DNA from 3 places in the Bradyrhizobium sp. ERR14 genome. Region 2 is predicted to be linked to each of the others. Evidence: predicted binding sites of a transcription regulator. Region 2 holds the regulator's gene; each other region holds the start of a gene.
The links. The regulator LexA, encoded in region 2, represses DNA repair genes until DNA is damaged. The targets are predictions, from matches to a motif close to TGTTCNNNNTGTGTTCNG.
Positions count from the first base shown of each region.

Region 1: GGD62_RS04595 (single-stranded DNA-binding protein) is a predicted target of LexA. The motif match lies at 3,797-3,814, and genes of this name have one in related genera.
Region 3: GGD62_RS29360 (ribonuclease T2 family protein) is a predicted target of LexA. The motif match lies at 8,303-8,320, and genes of this name have one in related genera.

Region 1 covers NZ_JACIHD010000001.1:919,849-930,343, forward strand. The annotation lists gene GGD62_RS04585 (phosphotransferase family protein) at 1-41, shown strand, start outside; gene gyrA (DNA gyrase subunit A) at 51-2,789, opposite strand; gene GGD62_RS04595 (single-stranded DNA-binding protein) at 3,144-3,641, opposite strand; gene GGD62_RS04600 (outer membrane protein) at 4,090-4,839, shown strand; gene GGD62_RS04605 (outer membrane protein) at 5,075-5,749, shown strand; gene GGD62_RS04610 (outer membrane protein) at 5,970-6,716, shown strand; gene uvrA (excinuclease ABC subunit UvrA) at 7,005-9,980, shown strand; gene GGD62_RS04620 (DinB family protein) at 10,061-10,495, shown strand, end outside.
Region 2 covers NZ_JACIHD010000001.1:1,040,428-1,050,922, reverse strand. The annotation lists gene GGD62_RS05195 (glutamine--tRNA ligase/YqeY domain fusion protein) at 1-818, shown strand, start outside; gene GGD62_RS05190 (nuclear transport factor 2 family protein) at 826-1,212, shown strand; gene GGD62_RS05185 (SPW repeat protein) at 1,384-1,746, shown strand; gene GGD62_RS05180 (MFS transporter) at 1,882-3,204, opposite strand; gene GGD62_RS05175 (DUF2171 domain-containing protein) at 3,592-3,825, shown strand; gene GGD62_RS05170 (ComEC/Rec2 family competence protein) at 3,920-6,196, shown strand; gene GGD62_RS05165 (GAF domain-containing protein) at 6,206-7,147, opposite strand; gene GGD62_RS05160 (hypothetical protein) at 7,366-7,800, opposite strand; gene lexA (transcriptional repressor LexA) at 8,329-9,030, opposite strand; gene glp (gephyrin-like molybdotransferase Glp) at 9,206-10,417, opposite strand.
Region 3 covers NZ_JACIHD010000014.1:80,879-91,373, reverse strand. The annotation lists gene GGD62_RS29410 (tautomerase family protein) at 21-287, opposite strand; gene hisS (histidine--tRNA ligase) at 343-1,863, opposite strand; gene GGD62_RS29400 (YegJ family protein) at 1,957-2,481, opposite strand; gene GGD62_RS29395 (branched-chain amino acid aminotransferase) at 2,617-3,699, opposite strand; gene GGD62_RS29390 (MarR family winged helix-turn-helix transcriptional regulator) at 4,036-4,578, shown strand; gene GGD62_RS29385 (response regulator) at 4,575-5,306, shown strand; gene GGD62_RS29380 (ATP-binding protein) at 5,325-6,713, shown strand; gene GGD62_RS29375 (DUF3617 family protein) at 6,725-7,255, opposite strand; gene GGD62_RS29370 (hypothetical protein) at 7,300-7,599, opposite strand; gene GGD62_RS29365 (hypothetical protein) at 7,784-8,245, shown strand; gene GGD62_RS29360 (ribonuclease T2 family protein) at 8,367-9,059, shown strand; gene GGD62_RS29355 (23S rRNA (adenine(2030)-N(6))-methyltransferase RlmJ) at 9,234-10,094, shown strand; gene GGD62_RS29350 (cold-shock protein) at 10,360-10,495, shown strand, end outside.

The DNA.
Region 1 (10,495 bases), 120 kb from region 2:
CGCTTGCCGACCTCACGAGCGAGCTTGCGAACGGCGTGTAGAACGGGGCATCACGCCCCGTTCCCGTTCTCGCCATTCCCGCTCTCGGCCTCTTCGGTGATGTGCTCGACCGAGACGACATGCTCGTCCTCGGCGGTGTCGAACACGATCACGCCTTGCGTCGAGCGGCCGGCGATGCGGATGCCTTCGACCGGGCAGCGGATCAGCTGGCCCTTGTCGGTGACCAGCATGATCTGGTCGGCATCTTCCACCGGGAAGGACGCGACCAGATTGCCGTTGCGGTTGTTGACGCTCATGGCGACGATGCCTTTGCCGCCGCGGCCGGTGGTGCGGTACTCGTAGGACAATGTCCGCTTGCCATAACCGTTGACGGAGACGGTGAGCACGACCTGCTCCTGCGCCGACATCTCGGCGTAACGCTCCTGCGCGAGCTGGAAGCTGCCGGAGGTCTCCTCGGCCTCGGCGTCCGCGGCGGCCTCTTCGGCCGCAGCTTCGCCGGCGACGGCGCGGCGCATCTTCAGGTAGGCCGAGCGCTCGTCCGAGGTGGTCTCGACATGGCGCAGGATCGCCAGCGAGATCACCTTGTCGCCTTCGCCGAGCGCGATTCCGCGCACGCCCATCGAGGTGCGCCCGGTGAACACGCGCACATCGGGGACCGGGAAGCGGATACACTGGCCGCCGGCGGCGGTCAGCAGCACGTCGTCGCGCTCGGTGCAGATCTGCACGTCGACGATCGACTCGCCGTCATCCAGCTTCATGGCGATGATGCCGGAGCGGCGGACGTCGACGAAGTCTGACAGCTTGTTGCGGCGGACATTGCCGCCTGTCGTGGCGAACATCACGTCGAGCTCGCCCCAGGTGGATTCGTCCTCCGGCAGCGGCATGATGGTGGTGATGCGCTCGCCCTGCTCCAGCGGCAGGATGTTGATCAGCGCCTTGCCGCGCGCGTTCGGCGCGGCCATCGGCAGACGCCAGACCTTCTCCTTGTAAACCTGGCCGCGCGAGGAGAAGAACAGCACCGGCGTGTGCGTGGAGGCCACGAACAGGCGGCTGACGAAATCCTCGTCGCGGGTCTGCATGCCGGCGCGGCCCTTGCCACCGCGGCGCTGCGCCCGGTAGGCCGACAGCGGCACACGCTTGACGTAGCCGGCGTGGGACACCGTGACGACCATGTCCTCGCGCTGGATCAGGTCCTCGTCCTCGACCTCGCCTTCCTGCTCGATGATGACGGTGCGCCGCGGCGTGGCGAACTCGGCCTTCACCTCGGCGAGCTCGGTCTTGATGATGCCCAGCACGCGCTCGCGCGAGCGCAGGATGTCGAGATAATCGGCGATCTCGCCGGCAAGCTTGTCGAGCTCGTCGCGGATTTCGTCGCGGCCGAGTGCGGTGAGACGCTGAAGGCGCAGGTCGAGAATGGCCCTCGCCTGCTCCATCGAAAGCCGGATCGTGCCGTCCGCGCTGATGCGGTGACGAGGATCGTCGATCAGGGTCAGCATGTCCTCGACGTCCCGGGCCGGCCAGTCGCGCGACATCAGCGTGTCGCGCGCGGTGGTCGGGTCCGGCGAGGTCCGGATCACGCGGATCATCTCGTCGATATTGGCCACCGCGATTGCCAGACCGACCAGGATATGGGCGCGGTCGCGCGCCTTGGCGAGCAGGTACTTGGTGCGCCGCGTGACGACCCGCTCACGGAAGTCGACGAAGATCGCGAGCAGGTCCTTCAGATGCATGATCCGAGGACGGCCGCTGTCGAGCGCCACCATGTTGACGCCGAAGCTGGTCTGCAGCGGCGTGAAACGGTACAGCTGGTTCAGCACCACATCCGGCACGGCGTCGCGCTTCAATTCGATGACGACGCGGTAGCCTTCGCGATCCGATTCATCGCGCAGGTCGCCGATGCCCTCGATCTTCTTTTCCTTCACCAGCTCGGCGATGCGCTCGACCATCGTCGCCTTGTTCACCTGGTAGGGAATCTCGGTGATGATGAGCGCCTCACGCTCCTTGCGGATGGTCTCGATCGCGACCTTGCCGCGCATGACGATCGAGCCGCGGCCGAGGTGATAGGCGGAGCGGATGCCCTGCCGTCCGAGAATGACGCCGCCGGTCGGGAAATCCGGTCCGGGCACGATGTTGATGAGCTCGTCGATGGTGAGCGCGGGGTTGTCGATCAGCGCGACGCAGGCGTCGATGACCTCGCCGAGATTGTGCGGCGGGATATTGGTCGCCATGCCGACCGCGATGCCGCCGGCGCCGTTGACGAGAAGGTTCGGGAACTTGGCCGGCAAGACCGACGGCTCGGTCTCGTTGTTGTCGTAGTTCGGCTGGAAGTCGACGGTGTCCTTGTCGATGTCGGCCAGCAGAGCCAGCGCGGCCTTGGTCAGGCGCGCTTCGGTGTAACGATAGGCAGCCGGGGGATCGCCGTCGACCGAGCCGAAATTGCCCTGGCCGTCGATCAACGGCACGCGCATCGAGAAGTCCTGCGCCATGCGGACCATGGCGTCGTAAATCGACTGGTCGCCGTGCGGGTGATACTTACCGATGACGTCACCGACCACGCGGGCGGATTTGACGTACTTCTTGTCGGGCGTGTGCCCCTGCTCGTTCATCGAGAACAGGATGCGGCGGTGCACCGGCTTCAGACCGTCGCGGGCATCAGGCAGCGCCCGCGCCACGATCACGCTCATGGCGTAGTCGAGATAGGACTTCTTCATCTCCTCGAAGATGGAGACGGGGCGAATATCCGAGGGTTGCCCCGGCTGGTCGCCGGGCTTGTCGTCGTCGTCAGCCAAGGGGAAATCCGGTGAGGTTTTATCTGGGAATCATATAGCGCATCGAGACCCTGATAACCACCCTCGCAGGCTTCAGGGAAGCGCTTTTTCCGCTTATTTTTCCAATAGCTTACGGCCTTAAGGGGAGCGTCTCGGAGGGACCGGGAACAGGCCTTCCGAAATCGCCTCTGGGACCCCTGTCGATCGCGCGTCAACGCGCCCTTCGACGCGATTGCGCTGGGCAATCCGAGTTCAACCCAAACATGAAGCGGGCCTGGAAAACCCGAGCCCTTCCTGCCGATTAGTAAGGTTTGCTGACACGAAATGAGAAGGCGCCGCTCAGCCGGCAGCGCCCCCTGATCGTCCGGTCCGTTCTCAGAACGGGATGTCGTCGTCCATGTCGCTGTTGCGGCCACCGCCGCCGGCGGCGACGGGACGGCGCGGCGCGCTGCTGACTGGACCGGAGGAGCCGAAATCGCCGCCCGGCTCGTCGCCGAAGCTGCCGCCTCCTCCGCCGCCGCCACGGCCATCGAGCATCGTGAGCGTCGAATTGAAGCCCTGGAGCACGACCTCGGTCGAGTACTTCTCGACGCCGCTCTGGTCGGTCCATTTGCGGGTCTGGAGCGCGCCCTCGATGTAAACCTTCGCGCCCTTCTTCAGGTATTGCTCGGCGACCTTGCAGAGCCCTTCATTGAAGATCACGACGCGATGCCACTCGGTCTTTTCCTTGCGCTCGCCGCTGTTCTTGTCGCGCCAGGTCTCGGAGGTGGCGATGCTCAGATTCGCGATCGGCCGCCCGTCCTGGGTGCGGCGGATTTCAGGATCCTTGCCGAGATTTCCAACCAGAATGACCTTGTTGACGCTTCCCGCCATCGCCGCTCTCCACTCCGAATGCCACTGAATTTCCTAAGGCCGAGCGCGCTGCCCGCGTTCCTCTGCGCCCTGTTAAGGCGACCCTATACGCTTGCAGGGGCTGATCAGCCCATCACCCCCGAGGTTATCCCCACATATAGCACCGACCGGCGATTTGTTCCAGATTTGTTCCTGCAGAAATCGCCGCCAAATGTGGAGACGCGATGGCATCCAGATGGCGCTGCGATGGCAATCGGGATGGAACCAAATCGGGTTCCCGTGAACGGCAAAAACTACTTAACATTCATTAAGTTAGAGGTAGGTCGATTACATCCAACTGTTGCACTCCGGGCACGGACTCTGCCGCAGAATCGAGCTATCGTCGTGCCTGGAATTGATGCAATGGGCCTCGCGCCTGATCGTCCGCCTTGGGGAACTCAGAGAGGCGGACACGACTGGGGAGATTACAGTGAAGAAGATTTTGTTTGGCTTCGCCGGCGCGGTTGCGCTGACCCTCTCGGCTCCGGCCGGTGCTGCGGATCTCGCAGCGCGTCCCTATACAAAGGCGCCGGTCGCGCCCCCCGCTCCGATCTATACCTGGACCGGCTTCTACCTCGGTGTGCAGGGCGGTGGTGCCTGGGGCCGCAGCGACGAAACCTTCTTTGGCGGTCCGAATACGGCGCTCTTTGCGGGAAGTCAGAACTACGACACCACCGGCGGCTTTGTCGGTGGCGTGGTCGGCTACAACTGGCAGGCGGCCAACTGGGTGTTCGGCATCGAGGGCGACTATCATTGGGCTGACATCAACGGTCGTTCGGCCGAGATCAATGCCGGCCTCGGCGACACCTATTTCACGAGAATCCGCGGCTTCGGCGACATCAAGGGCCGTCTCGGCTACTCGACCGGCCCCGCTCTCTTCTTCGTCAGCGGCGGCGCTGCGGTCGGCGACATTCAGCATCGCTACGATGGCGTCCCCGGAAACGTCTTCATCCAGAACAACACCCGCTGGGGTTGGACCGTCGGCGCCGGCGCGGAATACATGTTCGCTCCGAACTGGTCGGCCAAGGTCGAATACAACTATATCGATTTCGGCAAGAGCACGATTCAGTACAGCCCCGTCGTGACCAACCGGTCCGAGTGGACCGATACCGTCCACACGGTCAAGGCAGGCGTGAATTATCACTTCAACTGGGGTGCGCAGGGCGTCGCGCGGTACTGATATCCCTCTGACATCATTGACGTCTAAGGCCGGCCTCGCGCCGGCCTTTTTCGTTTGGCGCGACATGAACGGGGGGCAATAAGTCAGTAACCATCACCTTTTCGACTGCTGTGGCTTTTCGGAGACACAACTTGCGGCTTTAGTGGTGTAAGCACGGCATTAGTTGGGCCGTTGAGTCCGCTGCCCTTCCGGTCAGGAAGGCAACAACAGAAACTGGGACTGGGATTAGTTGAAAATGAAGAAGGTTTTGTTGGCTTCGGCCTGTTTGTTCGCTCTCGCTGCGCCCGCTTCGGCGGCCGACCTCGCAGCCCGCCCCTACACCAAGGCTCCGATCGCTCCGGCGGCTGCCGTCTACAACTGGACCGGCTTCTATCTCGGTATCGTCGGTGGCGGCGCCTGGGAAAACGCTTCCGGCGACCCGAAGATGAAGGGTGGCTTCGTCGGCGGCACCGCCGGCTACAACTGGCAGGCCGGCAACGTCGTGTTCGGCATCGAGGCTGATGGTTCCTGGGCTGACGTCAGCGCCTCGGCGACTGCTCTCGGCATCACCGTGTCGTCCAAGACCGACGCGCTCGGCACCGTCCGCGGCCGCATCGGCTGGGCCGTCAACAACGTGCTGTTCTACGGCACCGGTGGTTACGCCTGGATCGACAACAAGGTCAGCGTCAGCGCGCTCGGCGTGACCGTCTCCGACAGCAAGTTCCACTCGGGCTGGACCGTCGGCGCCGGCGTCGAGGCGTTCTTCGCTCCGCAGTGGTCGGTCAAGGGCGAGTACCTCTATCGCAGCCTCGGCGGCGAGACCTACTTCTCCGGTCTCGGCGCTCCGGTCACCACCGGCACGCTCAACTTCCACACCGTGCAGGTCGGCGTGAACTATCACTTCGGCGCCCCGGTTGTTGCCAAGTACTAAGCTACACTTCAACGCCTCGCGTTACGAAAGGCCGGCCTCGCGCCGGCCTTTTTGTTTCTTGCGCGCCAACCGGCTCGCTCGCGTTTTCGCAGAGATGTGGCCCCCGGGTGACACAACCTTTGGCTTTAATGGTGTAAAGCAATGACATTAGTCGGGTCATAGGTCCGCTGGCTCTTCCGCTTTTCGGAAGGTCAGAAAGAAACGGAACTGGGGAATGGATATGAAGAAGCTTTTGCTGGCTTCGGCCAGCTTGTTCGCACTTAGCGCGTTGGCACCCGCCTCGGCGGCCGATTTGGCGGCCCGCCCCTACACCAAGGCTCCGGTCGCGCCGATCGCGATGTACAATTGGAGCGGTTTCTACATCGGTATCAACGGCGGCGGCGCCTCGAGCCGCAACTGCTGGGACGTCAACAATATCTTCGGCATTGCCGGTCCGGACACGGCTGAAGGCTGTCACAATGCGACCGGCGGCGTCGTCGGCGGCCAGGTCGGCTACCGCTGGCAGTCGGCCAATTGGGTGTTTGGTCTCGAAGCTCAGGGCGACTGGGCCAACCTGAAGGGCTCGAATACGAGCTTGGTGCTTGGCCCGCTGGTCAACCAGACCAAGATCGACGCAATTGGCCTGTTCACCGGCCAAGTCGGCTATGCCTGGAACAACGTGCTCTGGTACGTGAAGGGTGGCGCGGCCGTCACGCACGCCAAATATAACGGTCTGCTGGGTGGCGTCGTCCTCGACAGCGCGAGCGAGACCCGCTGGGGTGGCGCGGTCGGCACCGGCATCGAATTCGGCTTCGCACCGAACTGGTCTGTTGCGATCGAATACGACCACCTGTTCATGGGCAAGCGCAACAACTCGTTCACGATCCTCGGCGTCAACGACCGCATCGACCGGATCAAGCAGGACGTCGACATGGGTACCGTCCGCCTCAACTACACCTTCGGCGGCCCCGTGGTCGCCCGGTATTGATCTGAAGTCCTGATCGCTACCGACGTCCCATCGTCACGAAAGGCCGGCCTCGCGCCGGCCTTTTTGTTTTTGCGAGCACGCTAGTCGCGCAGTTCCGCAACGCCCCTGCTGCCAGATGCCGCCAGCGCGCCAACATTCCGTTGACGATTCGCAAGTCCCACTGGAAATCCGTCTCCGTTCTTCCTACGTTCGCTGACAACCCCATCGGCGCCGATCCCGGTTCCGGGCGAGCGCGCCTTTTTTATTGGCGCGGTCGCGCACCCATGGGATTCCTTGAGGGCAACTCGGATGGATGAAGTGATCAAGGCGAAGCGCCAACAACAGAACGCGGGCTCCAGCCTGCGCGCAATTACTATCCGTGGCGCGCGCGAGCACAACCTCAAGAACATCGACGTCGAGATTCCCCGCGACAAGCTGGTGGTGTTCACCGGCCTCTCCGGCTCCGGCAAATCCTCTCTCGCCTTCGACACGATCTATGCCGAGGGCCAGCGCCGCTACGTCGAATCGCTGTCGGCCTATGCGCGCCAGTTCCTCGAGATGATGCAGAAGCCTGATGTCGACCAGATCGACGGCCTGTCGCCGGCGATCTCGATCGAGCAGAAGACGACGTCGAAGAACCCGCGCTCCACCGTCGGCACCGTGACCGAGATCTACGACTACATGCGCCTGCTCTGGGCGCGCGTCGGCGTGCCCTATTCGCCGGCCACCGGCCTGCCGATCGAGAGCCAGACCGTGTCGCAAATGGTCGACCGCGTGCTGGCGCTGCCCGAGGGCACCCGCCTCTATCTGCTCGCGCCGGTCGTGCGCGGCCGCAAGGGCGAGTACCGCAAGGAGCTCGCCGAATGGCTCAAGAAGGGCTTTCAGCGCGTCAAGATCGACGGCACTTTCCATGAGCTCGCCGAGGCGCCGACGCTCGACAAGAAATTCCCGCACGACATCGACGTCGTCGTCGACCGCATCGTGGTGCGCGCCGACATCGGCCAGCGCCTCGCCGAGAGCTTTGAGACCGCGCTGAAGCTCGCCGAGGGCCTTGCCGTCGTCGAGTTCGCCGACGCACCCGCGGCCGCGCCCGCCGAGGAGAAAAAGAAGACGGCGAAGATCCACGACAAGAGCGGCCCCGAGCGCATCCTGTTCTCGGAAAAGTTCGCCTGCCCGGTCTCCGGCTTCACCATCCCCGAGGTCGAGCCGCGCCTGTTCTCGTTCAACAACCCCTACGGCGCGTGTCCGGCCTGCGGCGGCCTCGGCGTCGAGCAGCATGTCGACGAGGACCTCGTCATCCCCGACAAGGAGCTCGCCATCGGCAAGGGCGCGATTGCGCCCTGGGCCAAGTCGTCGTCGCCCTATTACGTGCAGACGCTGACCGCACTCGGCAAGCACTACAAGTTCACGCTGACCACCAAGTGGAAGGACCTGGCCAAGAAGACGCAGAACGCGATCCTCCACGGCTCCGGCGAGGACGAGATCAAGTTCTCCTACGAGGACGGGGTGCGCTCCTACGACACCAAGAAGCCGTTCGAGGGCGTCATCACCAACATCAACCGCCGCTACCGCGAGACCGAGAGCGAGTGGGCGCGTGAGGAGCTGGCGAAGTATTTCCACGACGTGCCCTGCGAGGGCTGCAAGGGCTTTCGGCTCAAGCCCGAGGCGCTCTGCGTCAAGATCGGCGGCAAGCATATCGGCGAGATTTCCGAGCTGTCGGTGAAGGGCGCCGGTGCATGGTTCGAGACCGTGCCGGGGGCGCTGAACGCGCAGCAGAACGAGATCGCCGGCCGCATTCTCAAGGAGATCCGCGAACGTCTCACCTTCCTGCTCGACGTCGGCCTCAACTACCTCACGCTGTCCCGCTCCTCCGGCACGCTGTCCGGCGGCGAGAGCCAGCGCATTCGCCTGGCCTCGCAGATCGGCTCGGGCCTGACCGGTGTGCTCTACGTGCTGGACGAGCCCTCGATCGGCCTGCACCAGCGCGACAACGCGCGCCTGCTCGACACCCTCAAGCGGCTGCGCGACCTCGGCAACACCGTGATCGTGGTCGAGCATGACGAGGACGCCATTCTGCTCGCCGACCACGTCCTCGACATCGGCCCCGGCGCCGGCATGCATGGCGGCAACATCATTGCCGAAGGCACGCCCGCCGAGATCATGCGCAACCCGAAATCGCTGACCGGCAAGTACCTGACCGGCGAGCTCGAGGTCGAGGTGCCGGAGCGGCGCCCGCCGAACCACCGCCGCACCATCAAGGTGGTCAACGCGCGCGGCAACAATCTCAAGAACGTCACCGCCGAAATTCCGCTCGGCCTGTTCACCGCCGTCACCGGCGTGTCCGGCGGCGGCAAGTCGACGCTGCTGATCGACACGCTGTACAAGTCCATCGCCCGCAAGCTGAACAATGCCAGCGAGGGCGCCGCCCCGCATGACCGCATCGAGGGCCTCGAGCACATCGACAAGATCATCGATATCGACCAGTCGCCGATCGGCCGCACCCCGCGCTCCAACCCCGCGACCTACACCGGGGCCTTCACGCCGATCCGCGAATGGTTCGCCGGCCTGCCCGAGTCCAAGGCGCGCGGCTACGAGCCCGGCCGCTTCTCCTTCAACGTCAAGGGCGGCCGCTGCGAGGCCTGCCAGGGCGACGGCGTCATCAAGATCGAGATGCACTTCCTGCCCGACGTCTACGTCACCTGCGACGTCTGCAAGGGCAAGCGCTACAACCGCGAGACGCTCGAAGTCCTGTTCAAGGGCAAGTCAATCGCCGACGTGCTCGACATGACCGTCGAGGAAGCCGCCGAGTTCTTCAAGGCGGTGCCGCGCGTGCGCGAGACTTTTCAAACCTTGCACCGCGTCGGTCTCGATTACATTCACGTGGGCCAACAGGCGACAACACTCTCGGGCGGTGAAGCGCAACGCGTCAAATTGGCAAAAGAGCTGTCCAAGCGCGCCACCGGCCGCACGCTCTACATCCTGGACGAGCCGACCACCGGCCTGCATTTCCACGACGTCAAGAAGCTCCTGGAGGTGCTGCACGAGCTGGTCGCACAGGGCAACACGGTCGTCGTCATCGAGCACAATCTCGAAGTCATCAAGACCGCCGACTGGGTCATCGACCTCGGCCCCGAAGGCGGCGACGGCGGCGGCGAGATCGTCGCCTGGGGCCCGCCGGAAGACATCGCCAAGGCGCCGCGGAGCTACACGGGCAAATTCCTGGAGCCGGTGCTGAAGAAGGCACGGAAGCCGAAGCGAAGGAGCACGAGCGAGGCGGCGGAGTAGCAGCTTTGCATTGAAGCCGCAGCGCTGTAGGGCGGATTAGCGTAGCGTAATCCGTCACTATCCGATCGGGACGAACCAACATGTCCGCTGGACTCGTGCAGACCTATCGCGCCTTCGCCCACAACAATGCCTGGGCCAACCATCGGCTGCTCTCGGCTTGCGCCGCGCTGTCCCAGGTTGAATTCGAAGCCCACCGCACCGGCTTCTTTCCGAGCCTGCAGCGCACCCTGAACCACATCCATGTCATCGATCTCTTCTATATCGATGCGCTGGAGGGGGGCTGGGTCGGACCGGCGGCCTGGAAAAACGAAGTGCCCTACCCTTCCCTTGCCGCGCTGAAGCCCGCTCAAGCTGCGCTCGACAAGCGGCTGATCGCCATCTGCGATACGCTGACGCCCGCACGACTCGATGACATCGTGAAGATCAATCGCGACACGCAGGTGCAAACCGAGCGCCGCGACCGGCTCCTGATGCATCTCTTCCAGCATCAGATCCATCATCGCGGTCAGGCGCAC
Region 2 (10,495 bases):
GCTGGGACGATCCGCGCATGCCGACGATGGCGGGGATGCGCCGCCGCGGCGTGCCGCCGGCCGCGCTGCGTGAATTCGTCAAGCGCATCGGCGTTGCCAAGGCCAACAGCGTGGTCGACGTCGGCATGCTCGAGTTCTGCATCCGCGAGGAGCTGAACCGCACGTCGCAGCGACGCATGGGCGTGCTGCGCCCGCTCAAGGTGGTGATCGAGAACTATCCGGAAGGGCAGACCGAGGAGCTCGAGGCGATCAACCATCCGGACGATCCCTCGGCGGGCACGCGGAAAATCACGTTCGGCCGCGAGCTCTATATCGAGCAGGACGACTTCATGGAGAATCCGCCGAAGAAGTTCTTCCGCCTGTCGCCGGGCAACGAGGTGCGGCTGCGCTACGCCTATTTCGTCAAATGCACCGGCGTGATCAAGAACGATGCCGGCGAGGTGGTGGAGCTGCGCTGCACCTACGATCCCGCGACCAAGGGCGGCAACGCGCCCGACGGCCGCAAGGTCAAGGCGACGATGCACTGGCTGCCGGCGGCGAATTCGGTGCCCGCGGAGATCCGCATCTACAACCAGCTGTTCGCCAATCCGAGCCCGGACGCCTCGAATTTCGCGGCGGATCTCAATCCGCAGTCGCTGGAGATCCTCGCGGACGCGCGGATCGAGGCATCGGTCGCACAGAGCAATTCGACCGAGCCGATGCAGTTCGAGCGCCAGGGCTATTTCGTGCGCGACAAGGACTCGACGCCCGGCAAGCCGGTGTTCTCGCGCACCATCGGCCTGCGCGACACGTTCGCGAAGGAAGTCGCGAAAGGTTGAGGCGCACATGAGCAGCGAAGCCGACGCCATCGTTTCCGCCATCATCGCGAAATGGTGCGCCGGCTTCGCGACTCTCGATGCGGCCGCGCTGTCATCGCTCTATTCGAAGAGCGCGTTCTTCTTCGGCTCCAACCCAAGACTCTATCGGGGCAGGGACGGCGTTGCCGATTATTTCAACGGCCTGCCGCGCTGGCGCAAGCCAAGCGCTGTGTTTTCCGATGTGAACGCAGCGCAGGCCGGCCCTGATCTGATCAACATGGCCGCGACCATCACGTTCGATCTCGCGGGCGAGCGGGACGATCTCATCGTCAAGATGAGCTGGGTGATCGTCCGCGAGGACGGCGGTTGGAAGATCGTCAATCACCACGCCTCGTCGCGGACATCGCTGATCTAGCGGCAGCGGAACGTCCTGCGTCCTGACGCAAGGCGGTTGCTGGGGCCCTTTCCAGCGACATACGTGTCAGGATTGGCGCCCCGGATCAGCGCAGCGGCAACATAACGCAGGTTGGATGGATGCATTTTCATCGGTGCGCCCCATCTAATTGGAAGAGGGGAGGTGAGCATTATGCGCATCCAACATTGGCAAGATGCTGCCAGCCTGTTGGTCGGCGTATGGCTGGTCCTGTCGTCCTTCATCCTGGGCTTGTCCGGAGCGGCTGTCTGGATCACCATCGCGCTCGGGCTCGGCGTCGTGCTCTTTGCCGTAGAAGCGTTTGTCATCCCGTCATATCTGGAAGAGTGGGGAGAAATGCTGCTGGGTCTGGCTCTTGTGCTGGCGCCTTGGACCATTGGCTATGAGTCAGCATCAGCCACGGTGAGCAGCGTATTGTCGGGCATATTGGTGATCTTGCTCGGCGGCTGGGAACTGATGACCGATCGTGACTTCACCGCCTGGTGGCACGATCGCTGGCATCATCCAGCCGGCTGACAAGAGCGGTTAGCCGAACTTCGCCGACCTCTATCCACTGACGGTCGGAGAGGGGGGATTTGGCTCCGGCATTCCGAAGGAAATGTGCGGTGCAGGGCCTCGCGGTCCTGCACCAGGTCATCCCATCACAAGCCATCACAATGCGGCTCTGGGCTCGATCGGTTGCCAGATGCTGATCTTGCGCGTCTCCGGCATCAGGAAGACAGCGAGCACGAAGCACACCGCGGGGACCACGATCGGGTAGATCAGTGCGTAGCCGATGCTGCCGGTCGCGGCGAATGCCGCCGAGGTGATGAACGGCACCAATCCGCCACCCCAGCCGTTGCCGATGTGGTACGGCACGGAGACCGACGTGTACCTGATCCTGGCGGGGAAGAATTCTGCCAGAAATGCGCCGACCGGCCCGTACACCATCCCGACGTAGCAAACGAGGATGAAGATGATGAAGATAGCGGTCGGATAGTTGATGTTTCCGGGCTGCGTGACCGATCCCAGCCACAGATACAGCGGATAGTACGTGATCGCGGCGAGCAGCATGCCTCCGAGGATCACCGGCTTGCGGCCGATCTGATCCGACAGCCAGCCAAAGAAGATCAGGCTCGGCGTTGCAATGAGCAATGCTGCTCCCACGATGTAGGCCGAGGTCAGCGGGTCCACCTTGGAGACCTGCTGCAGAAAGTATAGCGCCCAGAATTGACCACTGTACCAGACCACGCCCTGTCCGATCAGGACCACGATGGCGATCCCGATGTATTTGATGTTCGAGCTGAGGAAGGCCTCCTTCCACGGATTCCTCGTCATATTTCCGCGGGCCTTGATCTCCTGGAAGATCGGCGTCTCCTGGAGCTGGAGGCGAATATAGATCGCGATGGCCACCAGCAGGAAGGACACCAGGAACGGAATGCGCCACGCCCATTCGTCGAAGGCCTGATTGCCGGCATAGGTTCGGGTCAGGATGATGACTGCCAGCGATACCACGATCCCGAGAGTCGGAGAGGTCTGTAGCCAGCCGGTGTAGTAGCCGCGCTTGTCGTCAGGCACATGCTCGGCAACATAGGTGATGGCGCCACCATATTCGCCGCCCAGGCACAGCCCCTGGATCATGCGCAAGCCGAAGAGAAGGATCGCAGCCGTCAGCCCGATCGACTGGTAGGTTGGGATCAATCCGATCGCTCCCGTGCCCAGTCCCATTCCGCTGAGCGTGACGAGAAACGTATATTTGCGGCCGACCCGGTCACCCATCCATCCGAACAGGAATGCTCCCACCGGACGGATCAGAAATCCTGCCGTGAACAGCGCGATCGTGCTGAGCAGGGCGGCGATGGGGTGGGACTGCTCAAAGAACTTGACCGATAGAACTGCGGCCAGGCTGCCAAAGATATAGAAATCATACCATTCGATGATGTTTCCTACCGACGCAGCGATGATCACGCGGCGAAAATCGCTCGGTACCTGCATGTGCGCCTCCTATGGTTTCAAAACGCCTCCTCGCTTGATTCAGCGTCGATCTTCTCGCGGAGAGCGTGATGCGCGGCGTTGCAGGCGCCAATTCAAAGAGTTGCGTCGGCAACGTCTGACCTCAGGCGCGTTTGGCGCCACCTGAGAAGAGCTCCGGCGGCCTTAGAGCCGCGAGCCACCACTGCCTGCCCGTCTGTCAGGGAGGCGGGGAACCGTAGTGTAATCCCACCACGGGCTGCCAACTTATGAGACTTTCGGCTCAATCGATCTGACACGGGGCGTTTTTGCGACAGAGATCGCAAGGACTCGAATTGTCCGCGACGTCTGGTAACCAGCGAACGGAAAGGCGTCTCAGGCGTTGTGAGGGGGCCGGAAAAGGAACCCACCATGCAGAATATCGCAGAGCATATGGAAGTCATCGGCGCCGACGGCGTCCACGTCGGCACGGTCGATCGCGTCGAAGGCAATCGCATCAAGTTGACCAAGAAGGACAGCGGTGAGGGTAGCCACAAAGGCCATCATCATTTCATCGACAAGGGTCTCGTTGCCGATGTCGAGGGTAACAAGGTGCGGCTCTCTGCCAAGGCGTCGGTCGCCGTGACCATGGAAGAGGAAAAGTAGGGCGCCTTCTCGCGTTCCCGATCTGTACCGCTATTCGCGCGGTCGCACGTTCCGGTAGCCTCACTGCCAGTCGCGTCGCGTTAGGTGCAGGGATATGGCGGAGCCGGGCCGGCCAATACGCTCCCAGGGAGTTGCCGGGACGTGGCCGGTCGGCCGTGCTGCACCGGCTGGCGGCTTTGCCCCCGCGGGCTTTGGAGCTTGGCCGGCAATCGTCGAGACGCTGCGTGAATGGGCCCGCGCCGAGGCCGGCGCGGGGCGACTGTTGCCGTGGGTGCCGGTCGCCTTCGGCGGCGGCATCGCCCTTTATTTTGCCGCCGATCATGAGCCAGTGCTGTGGGTCGTTGCCGCGACGGCGATCGCGCTCACGTTTGGCGCGATCCTGTTGCGGCGGAGCCGGCTCTTTGCGCCTGCGATCATGATTGCGGCGGTCGCTTCCGGCTTTGCCGTGGCGACCTGGAAGACGGCGCGCATCGCCCACCCCGTGCTGGCCAAGCCGCTCTATTCGGTGTCGCTGTCGGGTTTCGTCGAGGCCCGCGATATCCGCGAGCGCACCGATCGTTTCGTGCTGCGCGTCACCGCGATGGAGGCGCAGCGCAGCGAGGTCAAGCTGGAGCGCGTCCGGCTGTCGGTGCGCAAGGGCACTGCACCCGAGGTCGGCAGCTTCGTGCAGCTCAAGGCGCGGCTGATGCCGCCGCTTTCGCCGGTGCGTCCCGGCAGCTACGACTTTTCGCGCGACATGTTCTTTCAGGGCATCGGCGCTTCCGGCTTCGTGATGGGCGCGATCACGGCCTCAATCCCGCCCGATGCCGGTGGCCTGCGGCTGCGCTATGCCGCCTTCATGCAAGGCCTGCGCGATACGATCGATGCGCGCATCCGGGCCACGCTTGAGGGCGATAACCGCGCGATCGCGACAGCGCTGCTCACCGGGCGGCGCGATGCGATTTCCACGCCGGTCAACGACGCGATGTTCATCTCGGGGCTCGGGCACGTGCTCTCGATCTCCGGCTATCACATGGCGGTCGTCGCCGGCGTGGTCTTCTTCGCGGTGCGCGCATTGCTGGCCTTGATCCCGGGACTTGCGGCCGGCTTTGCCATCAAGAAATGGTCGGCGGCCGCAGCGCTGGTCGCGGCTGCGTTTTATCTGCTGCTGTCGGGCGCGGAGGTCGCGACACAGAGATCGTTCTTCATGACGGCGGTGGTGCTGATCGCAGTGATGGTCGATCGCCGCGCCATCACCTTCCGCACGCTCGCAGTGGCGGCGCTGATCGTGCTCGCGGTCGCACCGGAGGCGCTGGTGCATCCGAGTTTTCAGATGTCGTTCGCCGCGACGCTCGGACTTGTTGCGCTGGTGCAGATCGGCATGCCGAACCTGTTTGCGTCCCCCGATCATTCGGCGACAGCGCGGATCGCGCTGTGGGGCGGCCGCGAGATCGCGATGCTGTTCCTGGCCTCGCTGATCGCAGGGCTTGCGACCACGCCCTACGCCGCCTTCCACTTCCACCGCGTCACGCCCTACGGCGTGCTCGCCAACCTCGGCGCGATGCCGGTGGTCTCTGCGCTGGTGATGCCGGCGGGGCTGTTGGGCCTGCTCGCAGCGCCGTTCGGGCTCGACGGCGTGTTCTGGTGGCTGATGGGGATCGGGATCGACTGGATGGTCGCGGTCTCGCGCTGGGTGGCGGCACTGCCGGGCGCGGTCGGCCGCATCCCGGCCTTCGGCATCGCGCCGCTGATCGCAGCGAGCCTGGGGGTCATCGTGATGGGCCTGTTGCGCACGCCCCTGCGCTGGGGCGGTGCCGTGGTGCTGCTGCTTTCCATCGGTTGGGGGCTGTCGGTGCGGCAGCCCGATATCCTGATCGCCGGGGACGGCGCGAGCGTCGCGGTGCGGGGCGCGGACGGGCGTTTGCATCTGATCAGGGCAGGCAAGGACAATTTCCTGCTGAAGGAGTGGTTGTCTGCCGACGCTGATCCGCGCGATGCCGGCAGTAGCGCGCTGGCGAGCGGCATATCGTGCGACGAGTCCGGCTGCGTGACGCCGCTCGCCGACGGACGGCTGGTCGCGCTGGCCTCGCGCATCGACGCGTTGGCGGACGATTGCAGCCGCGCCGCGCTGGTGGTGACGTCGCGGCCCGCGCCGCCGGATTGTGCCGCGATGGTGGTGGATCGGCAGCGGCTCGCTCGCCAGGGCGCGCTGGCATTGACGCAGCGCGGCGACGGCTTTTCGGTTCAGGCGGTGAGGGCGAGCGGCACGAACCGCCCGTGGTCACCGGCCGGTGTCGGCGAAGGTGATTTCGACGGCAGCCTCGTGCCGAAGGCGGCTCCCCGCACCCGCGATGCAACGCCATCGGAGACAGACTTGCAGGCCGACGATTGACGCCATCGATTACAGATACCAGGCCAGCACGGCCTCGAGCCTTGCGTTGCCGATGACTGGCAGGGCCACCATCCGGTTCAGCCCGGCTGCGCAGGCCTCGGACCCGGCGATCGAGCCGTCATGGGTGAGATCGTCGTTGAGCGCGGGCATGCCGGTGGCCCAGGCGCCGCCGATGCTGCCTTCGCCTCGGGCGATGGATTTGTCCGCATAGCGTGCGGCAAGGTCGGTCTGCGCGCTGCAATCGCCGGCGCGAAAGACCAGTGCCGAACGGGCCTCGTTCGGGACCCAGATCTCGAAGCGTCGCGCAATCGGCGTTGCCTGCGCCGAGAGGAATGTCAAAACCCAGGTCTGGTCGGTGCCGGTTCGGTAGGGTACGCCGACCCCCAGATTGATCCCGACCTTGGCGGCGTCCTCCCAGCGCAGGAAGCTCTTGGCGTCGTGCAGGTCCTTGATGATCAGCGGCAGGCCCGCCTTCCAGGTGCGTCCGGGCAGGCCGAAGCCGCGAGGAAACCTGGTGTGGCGGGAGTTGAATTCGAACATGTCCGCCGCGCCGTAATAGCCGTCGACGAGGCCCATCTCGTGGGAGAGATCAGGATCGTTGTGCCAGAGCTCGATCGCGCCGACATGCGCCTCGTCGTCGCCGCAGAACAGCACCATCACGGCTTGCAGGAATTCGCCTGCGAACACCGGCACCGCCACGCCGCAGGTGAGGCCGGCCGCGACGGCCTGATCGATCCGCTTGAAATAGGAGTTGGCGAATTTCGTGAGGATGACGGGATGGCCGCAGGCCCAGGCCTTGCCTGGAAGCCCCTCGTCATATCCGAAGTGCAGCTCTTCGCTGACGGCCTTGAACGCGGACAGCCCTTCATCGTAGAGGCCGCCGCCGAATTCCAGCCGCATGCGCGTCCGGTCAGGCACCCAGAGTTCAACGACGCGAATGAAGGTTTTCATCGAGCGTGTCCGCCGCCTCAAACCACGACAGCATCGGTCATTTGGCTGCGGAGCGGACGTTCAAAATTCAGGCAGCACGGCTCAAACTTCGTGCGGCGACGAGGCGAGGCGGCGGCGCTCGCCGATCGAATTTCATGAAACAAAAACCCACCGGGCTCGCCGGCCTCGGCCGGCGACGGCATTTCAATCCTGGCCCTCGGCTTATCGGGCGGAGGGCGTCAGCCGATCGGCAGTCGTGTGACCGTCGGGCGACTGTCGGCGATGATCTGCGGCTTGTGCTCGCGCTCGCCGATCGGCTGGGTCACCGGCAGTTGCAGCACGGTTGCGCGCTGGCCTTCGACCAGTTGCGTCACCAGCACGGATTTGCCGTCCGGGAATTCGATCGCGTCATGATGGCGATCGGGAATGTGCGGATCGATCTTGCCGAACTTGCCGACGCGGGAGTTGACGGTGCGCGTCCAGATCCAGCGGTTGTCGTAACGGACGTCGTCGGCGAAGGCGAGCTCCGTCCCCGGCAGCAGGCAGACCGCGACGGAGAGATCGGCTTCGGAGGCGAAGCCGCGCGTCGAGGTGCCGCGGAATGTTGTCGTAACGATCGTCTCGCCGACTTCTGCGGGGCGCGTCGCGACGGCATGCAGGCTGTAGTCACACATCGGGTGCTCCTCAATGCAGAGATAGCGACCCGCACCTCTTTCGGAGGCGCAGGCCCCTACCAGAGTGGAAGCACGTGACGGTCTGCTCGGTTGTAGGCAAATCTGCGGCTGGGATCCGCGAGCCCCGATCACATTATCTTTTCCATCTTTTCCGAATTTGTTAGGAACAAAGTCGGCTTCCGTGCATTTGGCAGCCGCGTCTCGACAACCGCGCGTGTCAACGACCGGCGGAGTGATGCGATTGCGCGGCAACGCGATGCTGGTGATGCGATCAGCGTTGCTGCGGCTGCACTCAAACGAGCTGCGCATTTGGGCCGTCCCCCCTCGAACTCGAAAGGCCGCGAAGCGATGTTGCGTCGCGCGGCCTGCCGAGGATGTCGCGAAAGGAGGAGGGGCCGGACAATCTGTGCGATACCAGAAAGACTATCCAGCCGGAGCGGACCGTTATCCGCTCCAATCTCTGATCGGCGAGGCCGATCGAAGGCGCGCGCGAGGCGCTAAAGACTTCAGTATCGAGTACTTCCGGTATCAGTACTTGCGGTAAAGCCCGATCAGCTTGCCCTGAATCTTCACGCGGTTCGGCGGCAGGATGCGCACCTCATAAGCGGCATTGGCGGGCTCCAGCGCGATCGAGGCGCCGCGGCGGCGGAAGCGCTTGAGCGTGGCTTCCTCGTCGTCGATCAGTGCCACCACGATGTCGCCGGTATCGGCGCTCTCGTTGCGCTGGATCAGCGCCATGTCGCCGTCGAGGATGCCGGCCTCGACCATGGAATCACCGCGCACTTCGAGCGCGTAATGCTCGCCGGAGCCGAGCATGTCGGGCGGCACGCTGATCGTGTGGCTGCGGGTCTGCAAAGCCTCGATCGGAGTACCGGCCGCGATGCGGCCCATCACGGGCACCGCAACGGGTCGCTCGCCCTCGTCCGCGGACGGGCTGGAGCTCGCGCGTAGCTTGCCGAGATTGCCCTCGATGACGCTTGGCGTGAAGCCGCGTCGGTTGCCGGCGGCAGCCTGGAGCTCCGGCAGCTTGATCACTTCAATGGCCCGGGCGCGGTTGGGCAGGCGGCGGATGAAGCCGCGCTCCTCGAGCGCGGTGATCAGGCGATGGATGCCTGACTTCGAGCGCAGGTCGAGCGCATCCTTCATCTCGTCGAAGGACGGCGGCACGCCGCTTTCCTTCAAGCGCTCGCTGATGAACCGCAGAAGCTCGTATTGTTTGCGCGTTAACATCTCGAACAAAGTCCCCCGGTTGATGTCGTTCGATTCCGAGACGATGAGTTCAGCGATAAGCGGCTACATCTCGAAACAAATCATGAACGGACACTATATGTTCGATATGTGTTCCGCAACTGCTTAATTTACCGTGAACAGAACGAAACTCACGGAATGCGTGTGGCGGCGCAGTTCAGACGGGGAGCCGCAGCACCTCGCAGGGGCTGCCGGCCTCGGCCTTCAGCGCAAACGGTGCGCGCACGAGAAGTACCTGTGCTGCAGCAAGATTCGCAAGCAGAGAGGAGTCCTGATGGCTGACGGGAAGGGCGACGAGCGCGCCATCGTCGCGCTTTTCCAGGCGCGCGCGCAGATAATCCTCGCGCTGGTCGTTGGCGCCGAGATCGCGGCCCAGCACGACGCGCTCGCGATGATGATGAATCACGGAACGGCCTGATAGCGCGCGAATCAGCGGCACCATGAACAGGAAGGCGCAGACGTAGGACGACACGGGATTGCCGGGCAGGCCGATGACGCCCATCGCCCCTAACCGCCCGTGCATCATCGGCTTGCCGGGCCGCATCGCGATCTTCCAGAACGCCATCGCGATGCCTTCGTCCTTGAGCGCCTGCTGGACCAGATCGTGGTCGCCGACCGATGCGCCTCCGGTCGTGACCAGGATGTCGGCGCCGCTTTCACGCGCGCGGCGGATGCCGGCGGTGGTGGCCTCCAGCGTATCGGCGGCGACACCGAGGTCGATGGTCTCGGCGCCTTCGCTGCGGGCGAGCGCGTGCAGGGCATAGCCGTTGGAATAGACGATCTGGCCGTGCCCGGGCGTTGAGCCCGGCATCACCAGTTCGTCGCCGGTGGCGAGAATCGCGACCTTCGGACGGCGGCAAACGGCGAGTTGCGGGTGGTTCATTCCGGCGGCGAGGGCGAGATCGCGCTCCGTCAGACGGGTTCCCTTGCGCAGGAGAACGTCGCCCTCGCGGAAATCGACGCCGGCGGGGCGGATGTGCCGACCCACGATCGCGGCTTCCTTGATCGTTATGTGCTTGCCTTCGGCGATCGTGTCCTCCTGGATCACGACCGCATCCGCGCCGTCCGGAACGACGCCGCCGGTGAAGATCCGTACGGCTTCGCCGGCGCCGACCTTTCCCGTGAACGGACGGCCCGCTGCGACCTCACCGATCATCGTCAGCCTGGAATCCATTGTTGCCGCATCGGCCGCGCGCACGGCATAGCCGTCCATCGCCGACATCGCCTGGGGCGGCTGGGTGCGCCGCGCAGCGACGTCCTGCGCGAGCACGCGATGGTAGGCTTCGTCGAGTGAAACCATCTCTGCAGGCAGCGGCTCTGCACCCGCCAGCACCGTAGCAAGGGCGTCGGAAACCGGCATCAAGGCCACGGCGAAACTCCTGCTCGGCACGTTCGGATGAAATGTTCCGACAGTCTTCTAGCCGAGCGCGGGGGCAGAGGCAAAATG
Region 3 (10,495 bases), on a different contig from region 2:
GATTGACGCTACAGCACTGGCTACTTCTTCGCCGCCGCCGCTCGCTCCACGAACGTCTTGCCGCCCTTCATCTTGTGGCGGAGCGGGGCTTCGTTGATCTGGATGACGACGGCATCGGCATCGACGCCGAGATTCTTCACCAACGCCTGGGTGATGTCGCGCATCATGCCGGCCTTTTGCTCGTCGGTGCGGCCTTCGGCCATGCTGACAGTGATCTCAGGCATCGTCTTCTCCCTGTTGCTGTCGTCATGGCCGGGCTTGTCCCGGCCATCCACGTGCTCATCCATCAAACAAGACGGGGATGCCCGGGACAAGCCCGGGCATGACGGCTTGGCGGAATGGCTATCCCCACTTTACGTCATGGCGGGCCAGGACCTCGCGCACCTTGGCGACGAGATCGGCTTCGCTGCACGAGAACTGCGCCGGGCGGCTCTCGCGCCATTCCTGGTTGGAGGCGATCGCAGCCGCCGCCTTGGCGCCTTCGATCAGATCCTTGATCTGCAGCTCGCCGCGCGCCTTTTCATCCGAGCCCTGGATGATCACGCAAGGTGAATTGCGGCGGTCGGCATATTTGAGCTGATTGCCCATGTTCTTGGGATTGCCGAGATAGAGCTCGGCGCGGATGCCGGCGGTGCGCAAGCTTGCCACCATCTTCTGATAGTCGGCGACGCGGTCGCGGTCGAACACGGTGACGACGACGGGCCCGAATTCAGGCCGCGTGTCGAGCTTGCCGAGCAGCGTCAGCGCGGCCTGGAGCCGCGACACGCCGATCGAGAAACCGGTGGCCGGCACCGGCTCGCCGCGGAAACGTGAGACCAGGCCATCGTAACGCCCGCCCCCGCCGACCGAGCCGAAGCGCACAGGACGGCCCTTCTCGTCCTTGGTGTCGAGCAGCAGTTCGACCTCGTAGACGGGGCCGGTGTAATATTCGAGACCGCGCACGACGGACGGATCGATCTTGATGCGATCCGCACCGTAGCCCGACGCCGTGACCAGCTTGGCAATCTCATCCAGCTCGCTCACGCCGGCCTGACCGATCTCGCTCTTGGCGAGGTAGGTTTCGGCCGCGGCAATGGCCTCTTTCCAATCGTCGCGCGGCTTGGTGATGGCGAGCACGACATCAGCCTCCGCCTCGCTCAAATTGGCGCCCTTGGTGAAGTCGCCCTTGCCTTCCTCGCCGCCGTCCCATCGTCCGGGACCGAGCAGCTTGCGCACTTCGTCGGCGGAAAACTTGTCGAGCTTGTCGATGGCGCGCAGCACGGTCAGCCTACGGCCTGCGTTCTCGTCGCCACCGAGCCCGATGGCTGCCAGCACGCCATCGAGCACTTTGCGGTTGTTGACCTTCACGACATAGGAGCCGCGCGCGATGCCGAGCGCCTCCATCGTGTCCGCAGCCATCATGCAGATCTCGGCATCCGCCGCCGGTGTCGCCGAGCCGACCGTGTCGGCGTCGAACTGCATGAACTGCCGGAAGCGGCCCGGGCCGGGCTTTTCGTTGCGGAAGACATAGCCGACCCGGTAGCTGCGGTAGGGCAAGACCAGAGCGTCGGTGCCGTAGCGCTCGCCGACATAACGGGCGAGCGGCGCCGTCAAATCGTAGCGCAGGCTGATCCACTGCTCGTCGTCGTCCTGGAACGAGAACACGCCCTCGTTCGGACGATCCTGGTCGGGCAGGAACTTGCCGAGCGCGTCGGTGTATTCCATCGCCGGCGTCTCCACGGGCTCGAACCCGTAGAGCTCGTAGACGGCGCGGATCTTCTCGACCATCTCGCGCGTCGCCCGGATCGCTGACGGATCGCGATCCTCGAGCCCGCGCGGCAGGCGCGCCTTCAGTTTCTGGGGTTTTTTGGGTTTCTCGGCCATGCGCGGCGTTTACCAGCCGGGGCGCGAGGCGGCAACCGGCCTGTGTTCTTCACCTCGCCCCGCTTGCGGGGAGAGGGTAAGAGAGAGCTTCCTTTACGGCTGCTCCATCCGCGCCCTCAGGGCATCCGCGTCCGCCTTCGGCAGCGACTTCAGCGTCGGCTTGATGGTTTCGCCGCCGACGATCTTGCCGTTGCGCATGAACATCCAGTCCGAAATGTCGGCCTCGGTGAACTTGACCTCGTCGCCGGCCCGCTTGCCGGGCAGGTCACGCGGTTCGTTGGCGAACAGACCGGAATAGGTCCCGTCTGGCCGCTTCTTCACCTCGCCGATCCAGATGTGCTCACCGCCCTTGCGGGTCGAGAAGCGCACCTTCAGGGCGTGCCCGGCCTCCGACGGCTTTGGCGATTGATAGGAGGCCCAGAAAGTCGGCAGCGTGCCCCGGGCGCGCGCGATCGCGGCATTCATCTCGGGATCGCTGGTGCGCACATCGACGATCGGCGAGCGGTCTTGCGCGACCACCTCATGCATCGGGCCGATGGTCAGGATGCCGAAAACGGAGACGCCGGTGATTGCGGCGAGAACGACCCATTTCATGGGTTGGGAGAGTTTCGTTGCCATGGTCGCGATGTCCTGATGTCCAGATGTGTCCAGACTTTGTCGCATGTCGGCAACGGCACGTTCAGTGCACGAAAAACCACAAACGATGCGCGTTTCCCCTCTCCTCACGAAAGGAGAAACGCGCATCGCCGCATCTCAAAACACCTTGCGGATCCAGTTATGGGGATCGTTGGTGCGGCCGTACTGGATGTCGACGAGCTGCTTGCGCAGGCCCATGGCGACGGGGCCGGCGGCGCCGCCCGAGATCTCGAAATCGCCGCTCACCGAGCGCACCTTGCCGATTGGCGAGATCACGGCCGCGGTACCGCAGGCAAACGCTTCCTTCAGCTTGCCGCTGACCGCATCCTTGCGCCACTGGTCGAGCGAATACGGCTCCTCGCGCACGGTTTTGCCGGCATCCTTGGCGAGCGCGATGATGGAATCGCGGGTGATGCCGGGCAGGATGGTGCCGAGCGGCGGCGTCGAGAGCGAGCCGTCGTCGAACACGAAGAACACGTTCATGCCGCCGAGCTCCTCGATATAGCGGCGCTCGATCGCGTCGAGGAAGACGACCTGATCGCAGCCATGCTGGATCGCTTCGGCCTGTGCACGCAGGCTCGCGGCGTAATTGCCGCCGCATTTGACGGCACCGGTGCCGCCGACGGCAGCGCGCGTGTAATTCTCCGAGACCCAGATCGACACCGGCGCAGGCCCGCCCTTGAAATAGGAGCCGACCGGCGAAGCGATGACGGCGAAGATATATTCGGACGACGGCTTGACGCCGAGGAAGGTCTCGCTCGCGATCATGAAGGGCCGCAGGTAAAGGCTGCCCTCGCCGCCCGGCATCCAGGCGCGGTCGATGCGCACGACCTGCTCGACCGCCTCGATGAAGACGTCCTCGGGCAACTGCGCCATCGCCATGCGGTCGGCCGAGTCCTTGAAGCGCCGCGCATTGGCGTCGGGACGGAACAGGTTCACGCCGCCGTCGTCACGCTTGTAGGCCTTGAGGCCCTCGAAAATTTCCTGGGCGTAGTGCAGCACCGCGCCGGCCGGATCGAGCTGGAAGTTGGCGCGTGCCTCGATCTTCGCCTCGTACCAGCCGCCCTTGGCCTGATTGTAGCGCACGATCGCCATGTGATCGGTGAAGACCCGTCCGAAGCCGGGGTCCACCAGCCTGGCCACGCGGTCCTTCTCGGACGTCGGATTGGATGCGGGCTGGATGTCGAATTTCATGCTCATGTCCTTGCCTCCCGCTGCCGGTGGCGGCGCCGTTCTGGCGCCGGCCTGCCCCTTTTCGGGCCCGGCTGGCTTGATTGGTTTTAGGCCGGACCCCGCCAGCCTTGTTACGGCCGGTTTCCGTGGCCAGCATATCGCCGAGGACATGCTTTTGCGGAAGGCGGAAGTCCAGTATGTTTTGCCGAAACGCCGCTCGACAATCGCACGGTAGATCTGATCCGGCCGTCGTCGCCTGTCCGGCTCTCTCCAGCCGCCCTGCTTCGATGCCACCCGCGCGAAACGATCTAAAATTTCGTGCTGGTCAATCGTTTTGTAACATTGAACCCAAGATACGTCAATATGCCTGACATAAATTTCGCGACTTCCTCTCACGACGCCGCCGAGCCCAAGCCGGCCGCACACGACGGAGGCAATTTGCGCTGGGATATCATCGAGCTACTGTTCTTCGCCTATCGCGACTTCGTCGGCGACCCCGACCAGGAGCTGGAGGCTTTCGGCTTCGGCCGGGCCCACCACCGGGTCATGCACTTCGTCTACCGCTATCCTGGCCTCAAGGTCGCCGATCTGCTCGACGTCCTGCGCATCACCAAGCAGTCGCTCGGCCGCGTGCTCAAGCAGCTGCTGGACGAGGGCTACATCGTGCAGAAGACCGGCGACAATGACCGCCGCCAGCGCCTGCTCTACGCGACGCCGAAGGGCGAGGCGCTGGTGCAGAAGCTTGCCGGTCTGCAGACCACGCGGATCACCAAGGCGCTCGCCGAAATGGGTCCGCAGGATGCCGAGACGGTCAAGCGCTTCCTGCGCGCGATGATCGATCGCGACGATCCGGACAAGGTGCTCGAGACGATCTTCGCTTCCGTCAACCACGACGCCAAGGAGTGACCGTGACGCTCGCTGCCACTCTCGCCCGCCCGCCGGCACGCCCGGCCGATGACGCGCCGCATTTGCTGCTCGTCGACGACGACCGCCGCATCCGCGATCTGCTCTCGCGCTTCCTCGCCGCCGAGGGCTACCGCGTCACCACCGCCGCCAGTGCCGGCGATGCGCGCTCGAAACTGCAGGGCCTGCATTTCGACCTCTTGATCCTCGACGTCATGATGCCCGGCGAGACCGGCTTCGATCTCGCCCGCTTCATCCGGACATCCTCCTCGGTGCCGATCGTGATGCTGACGGCACGACACGAGGCGGAAGCGCGCATCGAGGGCCTGCAGATCGGCGCCGACGACTACGTGGCGAAACCGTTCGAGCCGCGCGAGCTGGCGCTGCGCATCAACAACATCCTCAAGCGCGCCGCTCCGCCGCCGCAAGCCACCGCGGTGGAGAAGATCGCGTTCGGTCCCTACGTCTATCATCTCGATCGCGGCGAGCTGCGCCAGGGCGAGGAGGTCATCCACCTCACCGACCGCGAGCGCGAGATGCTGCGCATTCTCTCGGAGACGCCGGGCGAGACCGTGCCGCGCAGTGCGTTGACCGGCAACGGCAGCGTCAACGAGCGCGCCGTCGACGTGCAGATCAACCGCCTCAGGCGCAAGATCGAGACCGACCCCGCCAATCCGCTGTTCCTCCAGGCGGTGCGCGGCATCGGCTATCGGCTGGTAGCCTCGCCATAAATCAGTGAAGTGCGACCGATGAGCACGATCGATACCGGCCTGACGCTGCTCCGAAGCGCCGCCGGCCGCGTTTCCGCCGCCAATGGCTGGATGGGCAACGCGTTCAAGGGCTGGATGCCGACCGGCCTCTACGCCCGCGCGCTCCTCATTATGATCGTGCCGATGGTGGTGCTGCAATCGGTCGTCGCCTTCGTGTTCATGGAGCGGCACTGGAACACCGTGACGCGCCGACTGTCGGCCGCCGTGGTGCAGGACATCGCCGCGCTGATCGACGTCTACAAGGGTTATCCGCAAGATAAGGATCGCGACCAGATCCGCCGCATCGCGCAGCAGCGCCTCGGCCTCGTCGTCGACTTCCTGCCCGCCGGCGACATGCCGCCGCCGGGACCAAAGCCGTTCTTCTCGCTGCTCGACCAGACGCTGTCGGTGCAGCTCGGCCGCCAGATCGGGCGCTCGTTCTGGATCGACACGGTCGGTCGCTCCAATCTGGTCGAGATCCGCATCCAGCTCGACGACGCCGTGATGCGCGTGTTCGCGCAGCGCAGCGCCGCCTATGCCTCCAACTCGGAGATCTTTCTGTTCTGGATGGTCGGCACGTCGTCGATCCTGCTGATCGTCGCCGTGCTGTTCCTGCGCAACCAGATCAAGCCGATCCTGCGCCTCGCTGACGCTGCCGAAAGCTTCGGCAAGGGCCGCGAGGCGCCGAACTTCCGCCCAAGGGGCGCGCGCGAGGTGCGGCGCGCAGCGGTCGCCTTCCTGGAAATGAAGTCGCGCATCGAGCGCACCATGGAGCAGCGCACCGCGATGCTCGCCGGCGTCAGTCACGATCTGCGCACCATCCTGACCCGCTTCAAGCTCGAGCTGGCGTTGATCGGCGACAGCCCCGAGCTCGAGGGCATGCGCAAGGACGTCGACGAGATGTCGATGATGCTGGAAGATTACCTCGCCTTTGCGCGCGGCGATTCCGGTGAGCAGTCGCAGCCGACCGACATGGCGCAGGCGCTCGAGGAGCTGCGCAGCGATGCCGAGCGCCACGGCCATACCGCGACCGTCGCCTTCCACGGCCTGCCCGTGGTGACGGTGAAGCCGGCCTCGTTCAAGCGCTGCCTTGCCAATCTCGTCACCAACGCGGCGCGCTACGGCAAGGCCATCGCCATCACCGGCCAGCGCGATCACCGTTATTTGACCGTGACGATCGACGACGACGGACCCGGCATTCCCGCGCATTTGCGCGAAGAAGTGTTCAAGCCGTTTCTGCGGCTGGACAACGCCCGCAACCAGGATGAAGGCGGCACCGGCCTCGGCCTCGCCATCGCCCGCGACATCGCCCGCTCGCATGGCGGCGACATTACGCTTGGCGACAGCCCGATGGGGGGACTAAGGGCGAGCGTCAGGATACCGGTGTAGCCGCCGTAGCCCTACTTCGGCAGCAGCGCCTTCAGCTTGTCCATGTCGCGCACGTTCATCTTGAAGCCGCCGGGCATCACAATGTCGCCGGGCTTCTGGTCCGGCTTGCAGGACCCGAGCCACTTGGCTTGCAGCGTCATGGTGGTATCGCGCCCCGCAGCGCCGGCGACACCGCCTTGCGCGTGCGAGGAGGTCTTCACCGTATAGGCCGAGTTGAAATCGCCGGTGATCTCGGCATGCGAGGTAGTGCTGACGCCGGCGACGCTGCATTCGGAATCGCTGACATAGCCGGTCGCGGTCTTCTTGATCTCCTGCTTGGCGCAGATCTGCTTGGCCATCGGGGAGACGTTGTTGCTCATCTCCTTGTCGACGGTCTCGTCGGTGCAGTGCTGCATGGTCATCTCGGGCACGGGCGAGCCCGATGTGACCAGCTTCATCTCCCAAAGACCGGCCTTGCGGACCGGCAGGTCGTCGGCGCACGCCACGCCTGCAGACAACGCAAGGCAAAGGGTCGAGCCGAGCAAAGCGAGTTTGCGCGTCATGTGAGAGGCTCCCGGCTGAGAAATTGCAGGCCTGCGACAGCGCCTCAATAGAGCGTGCGGATCGGCTGGTCGGCGGCGCCATAAGGCACCCAGCGGCAGGAGAACGAGATGTAACCGCCCTCATAGGCCTGCACCGCCAGGAATTTCACGACCTTGCCGTAGCGCGCGCAGTGATCGACCGCGGCCTGGCGCGCATCGACCTGGGTGGCCATTGAATAGGCGATGATGCCGCCGGTGTCATTGCCCTTGAACGGCGGCACATAGTCAGCGCGCGCCGACTGGCTCGCCATCATACCCGAGACAACCAGGCTGGCGAGAAGACCCGCGGCCGCAATGATTCGCATTCCCGTCACTCCAATTGGCTGGCGGGCAGTTTACGGTGCCGGGAGGGAAGTGGAAAGAACCCAAGCCTGCCAACCACGAAGTTGTGGTCAACTCCTGGCGAAGTGTTGCCGCGCTGCACTTGACCTCCCCCGGCCTTCGCGGCACCGTCCAACCTTCGCAAGACTTTAGCTGTCCGGATTGACCATGCGCGCCCCCTTCCTGAAATTGCTCCGCTATGCCGCCGTGCTCGGCCTCATGTTCGGCGCGATGTCGCTCGGTGAGGCTAGGGCCGCCAATCCGCTGGAGCTTAACTTCTGGCTGAGCGGCCCGCGCTATGACGGCGCCGTCGCCGATTGCGACCGGGCGCTGCCGACCATCGCCACCCAGTTCTGGGAAAAGGAAAGCACGTTCTGGAATTCCTCGTTGAGGATCACCAGCTTCGCCGCCGTTCGCGAGACCGCATTCCGGCCCTGGCAGTCCGACAATATTCCCCGCCGCTATTGCACCGGCGAGGCCATGCTCAATGACGGCAAGGTGCGCAAGGTGCACTTCTCGATCATCGAGGATGGCGGCTTCGCCGGCTACGGCAACGGCGTCGAATGGTGCGTGGTCGGGCTCGACCGCAACTGGGCCTATAATCCGGCCTGCCGCGCCGCCAAGCCCTGAGCAGGAAGCCCTGATTCGAGATGATCGAAGGCGCCGAACGGCGGTCGCCCCGAATTTTGTTCTTGAAATGTTCCTATCGCCTGCTAGGCTTCCTCGCACAGTCTAGTTGAGGGGCGTCGCCATGTTTCATTCCAGATTGCATTCGTTTTCCCGTCTCGTGATCTCCCTGACCCTTGCCGCCGGACTGGCCTTGTTGGCCGGGAGCGCGAACGCCCAGGACAAGCGGCAGAACGGGCCCGGCGAATTCGACTTCTATGTACTGTCGCTGTCGTGGTCGCCCTCGTTCTGCGAGGAGGCCGCCGAGCGTGGCGGCCGGTCGCAGATCCAGTGCAGCGGTCGGCCCTACGCCTTCGTGGTGCATGGGCTGTGGCCGCAATATGAGACCGGCTTCCCGGAATATTGCCAGCGGCCCGCACCGCGGCTGAACCGCAGCATCGTCTCCTCGATGCTTGATCTGATGCCGGCGCCGGGCCTGATCTTCAACGAATGGGACAAGCACGGCACCTGCTCGGGCCTCGAGGGCCGCAACTATTTCGAGACGATCCGCAAGGCGCGCGCTGCGATCAAGATCCCGGCCGAATATCTCGATTTGTCTCAGGCCAAGACCGTGGCACCGGCAGAGGTCGAGGAAGCCTTCATCAAGGCCAATCCGGGGCTGAGCAATGCCGCCGTCTCGGTCACCTGCAACCGGACGCGGCTGTCCGAGGTCCGTATCTGCCTCAGCAAGGACCTGCAATTCCGCGCTTGCGACGAGATCGAACGCCGCACCTGCCGCCGCGATCAGGTGACGATGCCGCCGATCAGGGGCGGATAGGATTTGTTCGCCGCCATTCCGGGGCGCGCGGAGCGCGAACGATGATGCGCATTTGCGCATCTGAGAATCCATCCAGCAGCATGCGCCGTGGCGAAATGGATTCCGGGCTCGGTGCCATGCACCGCCCGGAATGACAGCAGTTACTTTCGGCGCGTGATGTCGTAACTCTTCGCCATGAATTACCGCCACGCCTTTCACGCCGGCAACTTCGCCGATGTCATCAAGCACATCGTGCTGGCGCGCATCATCACCTATCTGCAGGACAAGCCGGGGGCGTTCCGCGTCATCGACACCCATGCCGGCGCCGGCCTCTACGATCTCGACAGCGACGAGGCGCGCCGGGGCGGCGAATGGCTGACCGGAATCGCGCGGCTGATGCAGGCGCGCCTCTCGAACGAGACCCTCGCGCTAGTACAACCCTATCTCGATATCGTCCGCGCCTTCAATCCCAAGGGTGAGCTCAAGGCCTATCCAGGCTCGCCGTTGATTGCGCGCGGCCTGCTCCGGCCGCAAGATCGGCTCATCGCATGCGAGCTGGAGCCGAAGGCGCGGAAAGCGCTGATCGACGTGCTGCGCCGCGACGAACAGGCCCGCGTGGTCGACCTCGACGGCTGGATGGCGCTGCCGGCTTTCGTGCCGCCGAAGGAGCGGCGCGGCCTCGTGCTGATCGATCCGCCCTTCGAGGCCAAGGACGAGTTCGAGCGGCTGGGCGAAGCCTTCTCCACCGCCTTCGCGAAATGGCCAACCGGCATCTATGTCATTTGGTATCCCGCCAAGAATCGGCGCGCCACCGACACACTGGTTCAAACGGTGGCGCGGCTCGCATCTGCAGCAAAACCGCCGGGAAATTGTCTGCGCCTCGAGTTCAGCGTCGCGCCTCAGCTCGACGGCGGAGCTCTCGCCTCCACCGGGCTCCTGATCGTCAATCCGCCCTACACGCTGCAGGGCGAGCTCAAGACGATCCTGCCCGAGCTGGAAATGCCGCTCGGCCAAGGTGGTGCTGCCAGATTCCGATTGGAGGTGCCCAAGCCTTAAAGCCAGCCCGTAACACTCCGGCATTCTTGGGAAAAATATGCAGGAGCGGTAGTCAATCTGCAGAGAACCGTATTATGCTGTTTCCGTGACTGGCTTTACGTTCCGCTTCCGCGAATGGTTGCGGCGGAGTGAAGGCCTAAGAAAGATCCGGCCGGACCGCCAGCGGTCCGCCCAAGGATGGCCAGCTCCCGGGCTCCGTAGTGCCCCGTCATGTCGTGACGTGAGTCTGCGTTGCGGCGGAGGAGCAATGAGGGGGAGTTTCCCGATGGCCATGACGGGAACGGTTAAGTTTTTCAACGGCGAACGCGGCTACGGTTTCATCAAGCCTGACGACGGCGGCCGCGACGTCTTCGTACATATTACTGCTGTGGAGCGGGCCGGACTGAAGGACCTTGCGGAAG